DNA from 3 places in the Streptomyces sp. NPDC001093 genome. Region 2 is predicted to be linked to each of the others. Evidence: riboswitches for the same ligand, from Rfam matches in the RefSeq annotation. Region 2 holds a riboswitch; each other region holds the start of a gene.
What was found. A riboswitch is a leader RNA that binds a small molecule or an ion and turns the genes downstream of it on or off. The one in region 2 is predicted to bind S-adenosylmethionine.
Positions count from the first base shown of each region.

Region 1: it holds a riboswitch for S-adenosylmethionine, as region 2 does, so the genes downstream of both, ABT288_RS46865 (amino acid ABC transporter permease) here and thrC (threonine synthase) in region 2, are expected to answer to the same signal.
Region 3: it holds a riboswitch for S-adenosylmethionine, as region 2 does, so the genes downstream of both, ABT288_RS32300 (aminotransferase class V-fold PLP-dependent enzyme) here and thrC (threonine synthase) in region 2, are expected to answer to the same signal.

Region 1 covers NZ_JBEPBF010000198.1:4,287-6,547, forward strand. The annotation lists gene ABT288_RS46860 (amino acid ABC transporter ATP-binding protein) at 1-71, opposite strand, end outside; gene ABT288_RS46865 (amino acid ABC transporter permease) at 68-1,048, opposite strand; SAM riboswitch class IV at 1,375-1,483, opposite strand; gene ABT288_RS46870 (4Fe-4S binding protein) at 1,652-1,762, opposite strand; gene ABT288_RS46875 (hypothetical protein) at 1,888-2,145, opposite strand.
Region 2 covers NZ_JBEPBF010000002.1:137,231-139,491, reverse strand. The annotation lists gene ABT288_RS01920 (glucosyl-3-phosphoglycerate synthase) at 1-867, opposite strand, end outside; SAM riboswitch class I at 1,029-1,193, shown strand; gene thrC (threonine synthase) at 1,211-2,261, shown strand, end outside.
Region 3 covers NZ_JBEPBF010000083.1:37,913-40,173, forward strand. The annotation lists gene trpD (anthranilate phosphoribosyltransferase) at 1-674, shown strand, start outside; SAM riboswitch class IV at 750-866, shown strand; gene ABT288_RS32300 (aminotransferase class V-fold PLP-dependent enzyme) at 1,029-2,261, shown strand, end outside.

The DNA.
Region 1 (2,261 bases), on a different contig from region 2:
TTGTGCACGTCGTGGACCTCGACGGTGGCGGCCTCGACGTCCGCCAGGGCTTCGAGCGTCTCGGCGGTCATACGGCGGCCTCCCGGCGGATACGGGCCCGCAGGCCGGAGAGACCGGTGCGGAGCTTCTGCAGCGGCGTCGGCGGCAGGCTGCGGGTGGCACCGCGGGCGTAGTGCCGCTCGACGTAGAACTGGATGACGGACACGATGCTGGTCAGGATCAGGTACCAGACGGTGACGACCAGCAGCAGCGGCACGATGTCTCCGGGGTAGGTGGCGCCCATGGTCTGCGCGGAGCCGAACAGGTCGAGCAGGGAGACGTAGAAGACCAGCGAGGTTCCCTTGATCAGGCCGATGAGCTGGTTGACGTAGTTCGGGATGATCGAGCGCAGCGCCTGCGGGAAGACGATCTTCCGGAACTGGTAGCCCTTCGGCAGGCCGAGCGCCGCGGCAGCCTCGTGCTGGCCCTGGTCGACGGAGAGGATGCCGCCGCGTACGACCTCGGCCGCGTAGGCGGCCTCGTTGAGGCTGAGGCCGACGACGGCGACGACCATGTCGGTGGCGAGTCTCGACTCGTCGAAGGAGAAGAAGGCCGGGCCGAAGGGGATGCCGACGCTCAACGTCTTGTACAGAGCGCTGAAGTTGTAGAGGAAGATCAGCACCACGATGAGCGGGATGGAGCGCAGCGCCCAGACGTAGGTCCAGCTGACCGCGCGCAGCACCGGGCTCTTCGAGAGCCGGCCCAGTGCGAGCACAATGCCGCCGACAAGGCCCAGCACCGCGCTGTAGGCGGTGACTTCGAGGGTGATCAGCAGGCCGTCGAGGATGGTGGGGCGCAGGAACCAGTAGCTCCAGCGGTCCCACTGGTAGAAGGGGTTGGTGACCAGTCCGTGCACGAACTGGGCGACCAGGACCAGCACGACCGCGGTGAGGATCCAGCGGCCTGGCCGCCGCAGCGGAAGAACCCGCTGGGCTGTGAGAGCTTTTGACGGTTCGTCGACGGTCGGCGCCTCGGCGAGGGTGACGGTGGCACCAGGGGGTTCACTCATGGTGGGCTCCGGCTGGGTGGGCACACACCCCGGAAGCACGGCGGCATGCGGCGGCGCACACGACGGCGAGGTACCGGGGCGGGGAGGGCAAGGGGGCACACCGCGGGCGCGGTGTTCGTCAGGAAGTGCGGGGGCTGCGGGGAGGTGTCAGCCCCGACAGCGGGCGCGGCCCGGTGCGGTACACAGTGCGCTGTTCACGCGGAGCAGATCGACGGCACGATCGGCGACGAGCAGGTTCGCGTACGACGGTACGCAGCCCGGGGAGCGGCGGGCGGCCGTCCTGGGAGCTGCGTACATGGTGTCACCGTCACTGTTCCGGCCCTGGGGCCTCGCGCTTACCGAAACTTCATCGGCCGGGTCGTCACCTGGGGCACCCCACCGCGGCGGGAGGGTTGCCGGTCAGCAAGCCAGGGCTTGTCGCTGACGCTCATGACCGTTCTGGGCAGTAGTTAAGGCAACGGCCCGAACATTTGTCAACGCCGGTCCACCAGGTGAACGGCCGAAGCGCGAGCCCGGAGCGACCGCGGTCACCAGCGGGGCGACGAACGGCGCGTCGGTCGGGCAGTACGCCTCGCACTGGAAGCAGGTCTGGCAGCTGTCCTGTCACGCGATCAACGGAACGCCGTCGGCACTGCGATCGAAGACGCGCGTCCGGCACACCTCGATGCACCAGTTGCAGGCGATGCAGCGGTCCGGCTCGACGATCTCGATCACACGGCTCGGCCTCCGCTCGTGACCAGCGCCCGCGACGCCGGCTCCGGACGGCTCCAGACCTCGTCGAGCCCACCGGTGAGCAGCCGATGGTGCTGGGCCGGATCCTGCGTCGGCCGGTCGGCCCGCTAGTGCATGCCGCGCGATTCGGTGCGGTGCAGTGCCGCGTGGTACATCCAGCGGCCGTGGGCCGCCATCGCGGCCGCTTCCCTGGCCCGGAAGAGTTCCTCACCGCTCGCCCCCAGCCCTTCGCGGACCGCGGACCGCGTCCCGTGCAGCGACCGCAGAGCCGGCTCGAGACGGTCGGCGTGCCGCAGGTAGTTGCGGTCGTACGGCAGGACCTCGCGCTGGACGGCGGCGACGACCTCGCCGTGACCTGCGTTCACGGCACAGGTCGGGCGGAGGCCGGCCGTCCCCACGGGTCGCAGCCCACGGTCCGGACGGACCCGCCGGGTGGCGAACTCGGCGGCGCCCCGGCCGGCCCAGCTGCCCGAGAACGCCG
Region 2 (2,261 bases):
CGGCTCGAAGCCCTCCTCGCCCCGCTCGAACTGGGTGAGGGAGGGGCGGATCAGATGGCCGCGGGCCAGCCGGAGCTGGGCCGTGCGGTAGATCGCCGCGGCCATCCGGCCCAGCGCCTGCCCGTCCTGGTGGCGGTGCTTGCGCACGCCCACGTCCACCTGTGCCAGCGCGTCGAGACCGACCAGGTGCAGGGCGTCCACCAGCATGCCCAGCTCCACGCCGTACCCGACCGGGAACGGCAGCTGTTCCAGCAGCGAGCGCCGGGCCGCGTACTCGCCGCCGAGCGGCTGGACGAAGCCGGCCAGCTGCGGCCAGTGCATGTTCAGCAGGGGGCGGGCCATCAGCTCGGTGACCCGGCCGCCCTGACCGGTGGCGCCGCCCAGCGGGCGGTCGTACATGCCCTTGACCAGGTCCACCCCGGGCTCGGTGAGCAGCGGGCCGACGATCCCGGAGACGAAGTCGGAGGAGAACTCCCGCAGGTCCGCGTCGATGAAACAGACGATGTCCCCGCTGGTGGCCAGGAGCGAGCGCCACAGCACCTCACCCTTTCCGGGGACGGCGGGAATGCGGGGCAGGATCTCGTCCCGGTGAACCACCCGCGCGCCCGCGGCGGCGGCGACCTCGGAGGTGCGGTCGGTGGAGCCGGAGTCGACCACCACGATCTCGTCGACGAGGGGGACCTGCTCGACGAGGTCGTGCCGGATGACGGCGACGATGTCGCCGACCGTCTCCTCCTCGTTGAGCGCGGGCAGTACGACACTGATCGTCTGGCCGGTGCGCTGCTTGGCGCACAGGATCCGGTGGAGCGGGCGATCGGCCACGGACCAGGAGCGGGTGGCCAGCCAGCGCTCGACTTCTTCCAGCACGGTCTGCGGCTCCTCACTGTTCGTGATCGCACGGGCTGCACCGTGTGATCCATCTCGCGGTTCGGACGACTATCTCAACTCTCCTGGCCTTCGGTTACAGTCTTGAACAACGCCGATGACCATCGCATGTCGGGGGTCGGAGCGCGTTCACAACCGCATACCGCTCATCCAGAGGGGCAGAGGGACACGGCCCGATGAAGCCCCGGCAACCCTCCAGTCGGTACTCGTAGATCGGCCTGATCAGGCTCGATCGCTCCGCGAGGCTCCCGGCTAGGGAAGGTGCCAAATCCGTCTCACGGCGAGGTGCGTCGTGAGGAAGATGAGGAGAAAGGGCCTCGCCTCCATGGCTGTGCAGACAGTTGCAAGCTCCACCGATTCCACCGTAGACCTCGGTCCCGCCGCGGCCCTGAGCTGTCGCGAGTGCGGTCACCGCGTCCCCCTCGGTCCGGTGTTCGCCTGCGAGGAGTGTTTCGGTCCGCTGGAGATCGCCTACGACTTCTCCGCCTACGACACCGAAGAGCTGCGCCGCCGTATCGAGTCCGGCCCCGCGAACATCTGGCGGTACGCGCCGCTGCTGCCGGTCCCGGCCGACGTGGCCGACAAGCCGAACCTGAACCCGGGCTGGACCAAGCTGGTCAAGGCCGACAACCTCGCCCGCGAACTCGGCGTCACCGGCGGCCTGTTCGTCAAGGACGACTCCGGCAACCCGACCCACTCCTTCAAGGACCGCGTGGTGGCCCAGGCCCTGGAGGCCGCCCGCGCCTTCGGCTTCACCACCCTGTCCTGCTCCTCCACCGGCAACCTCGCCGGTGCCGTCGGCGCCGCCGCGGCCCGCGCCGGTTTCCGGTCCTGCGTGTTCATCCCGCACGACCTGGAGCAGGGCAAGGTCGTCATGGCCGCGGTCTACGGCGGCGAGCTCGTCGGCATCGAGGGCAACTACGACGACGTCAACCGCTTCTGCTCCGAGCTGATCGGCGACCCGGCCGGCGAGGGCTGGGGCTTCGTCAACGTCAACCTGCGGCCGTACTACGCGGAGGGCTCCAAGACGCTCGCGTACGAGATCTGCGAGCAGCTCGGCTGGCGGCTGCCCGACCAGATCGTGGTCCCGATCGCCTCCGGCTCCCAGCTGACGAAGATCGACAAGGGTCTGCAGGAGCTGGTCGGGCTCGGCCTCGTCGAGGACAGGCCGTACAAGATCTTCGGTGCGCAGGCCGAGGGCTGCTCGCCGGTGTCGACCGCCTTCAAGGCGGGCCACGACGTCGTACGGCCCCAGAAGCCGAACACCATCGCCAAGTCCCTCGCCATCGGCAACCCTGCCGACGGGCCGTACGTCCTGGACATCACGCGCCGCACCGGCGGTGCCGTGGAGGACGTGACGGACGGGGAAGTCGTGG
Region 3 (2,261 bases), on a different contig from region 2:
CCTCCGGGTCCTCCGACGTCCTGGAGAAGCTGGGCGTCAACCTCGACCTCACGCCCCGACGGGTGGCCGAGGTCGCGGAGGAGGCCGGCATCACCTTCTGCTTCGCGGTCAAGTTCCACCCCGCGCTGCGTCATGTGGGCGCCGCGCGTGGTCAGTTGGGCATCCGGACGGTGTTCAACCTGCTCGGTCCGCTGACCAACCCGGCGAAGGTGCGGGCCCAGGCGGTCGGCGTGGCCGTCGTCCGCGAGGCGCCGATCGTCGCGGGCGTGCTCGCGGAGCGCGGCAACTCCTCGCTGGTCTTCCGCGGCGACGACGGGCTGGACGAGCTGACCACGACGTCCACGTCCCACGTCTGGGTCGTGCGGGACGGCAAGGTCACCGAGGAGACCTTCGACCCGCGGGACGTCGGCATCGACCTCGTCCCCGTGGAGGCGCTGCGCGGCGGCGACCCGTCGCACAACGCCGAGGTCGCCCGTCGCCTGCTGGACGGCGAGCGGGGCCCGGTACGGGACGCGGTGCTGCTGAACTCCGCGGCGGCCCTCGTGGCCCTGGACCCGACGGACGCCCCGCTCGCCGACCAGCTCCGCGCCGGCATGGCCAGGGCCGCCGAGTCCATCGACTCGGGGGCGGCGAAGCGGACACTGGAGCGCTGGGTGGCCGCGAGCAACGCCTAGCGGTCACCGACGGTCGTCCCGCGATCCGGACACGGGTTGCGGGACGACGATCATTTCGCGTACGTTCCTGTACCAGGTCATGAGTGACAGTCATGAGGCCCCGGCCGACTGTCCGGCAACCCTCCGTCCGTGGCGGGGTGCCCCGGGTGAGGACCAGGCCGTAGGCAGCGAGGTCTACGGCAAGCGCGGACCCCTCGCGCGCTGCTGAGAGCGCGGGACCAGGGGTCCTGGTCATCGAGGGAGCCTTCCGTGAGCAAGCGAATGCGATAGGGCCGCAGAGCCCCGCCTCCGCATCCCCCTTTTTCTCTTCTTTCCGTACGTCGTCTTCGGCGTACGTTCTCACGGGAGTTCCCCATGTCCGTCTTCACCGCTGCCGCCGACCAGTCCGTTTGTGCCCCCCTGCCCGTTCTGGGCCGGGATGTCACCGTCCCGCTCGTCACCGGCGGCGAGGTCACCTACGCGGCCCTCGACTACGCGGCCAGCGCCCCCGCCCTGCAGCGCGTCTGGGACGACGTGGCCGCCTACGCGCCGTACTACGGCAGTGTCCACCGCGGCGCCGGCTACCTCTCCCAGCTCTCCACCGACCTGTTCGAGAACGCCCGCCAGACGGTCGCCGAGTTCCTGGACTGCCGCGCCGACGACCAGGTGGTCTTCACCCGCTCCACCACGGACTCGCTGAACCTCCTGGCCCGTGCCCTCCCGGCCGGCTGCCAGGTCTTCGTCTTCGAGACCGAGCACCACGCCTCCCTGCTGCCCTGGCAGGGCGCCCGTGTCACCTACCTGAACGCCCCGCGCACCCCGCAGCAGGCCGTCACGGCCCTGGAGCGGGCCCTCGCCGACCGCGACCCGTACGGCCCGGCCCTCGTCTGCGTGACCGGTGCCTCCAACGTCACCGGCGAGCTGTGGCCCGTACGGGAGCTGGCGGCAGCCGCCCACGCGCACGGCGCCCGGATCGTCCTGGACGCCGCCCAGCTGGCTCCCCACCACCCGGTGTCCGTCCGTGACCTGGACGTCGACTGGGTCGCCTTCTCGGGCCACAAGCTGTACGCCCCCTTCGGCTCCGGTGTCCTGGCCGGCCGCGCCGACTGGCTGCGCGCGGCCGAGCCGTACCTCGCGGGCGGCGGCGCCAGCCGCAAGGTGACCCGGCGTCAGGACGGCGGTGTGGACGTGGAGTGGCACGAGAGCGCCGCGCGGCACGAGGCGGGGTCGCCCAATGTGATCGGCGCCTACTCCATCGCGTCCGCATGCAAGGCCCTCACCGAGGCCGGCTGGGACACCCTGGTGGCCCGTGAGCAGCACCTGATCGCCAGGGTCCGCGAGGGCCTGGCGGAGGTCCCCGAGGTGAAGATCCTCTCCCTCTTCGGCGACGAGGCCCCGCGCGTCGGAGTCATCTCCTTCGTCGTCGAGGGCTGGAACAGCTCCCACTTCGCCGCCGCGCTCTCCGCCGAGTACGGCATCGGCGTCCGCGACGGCCTCTTCTGCGCCCACCCCCTGGTCCGCACCCTCCTCGGCACCGACCCCCAGGCCCAGGGGGAATGCGGAGCCCCCGAGGCCGCCCCGGGCGAGAGGTCCCTCAACGCCATCCGC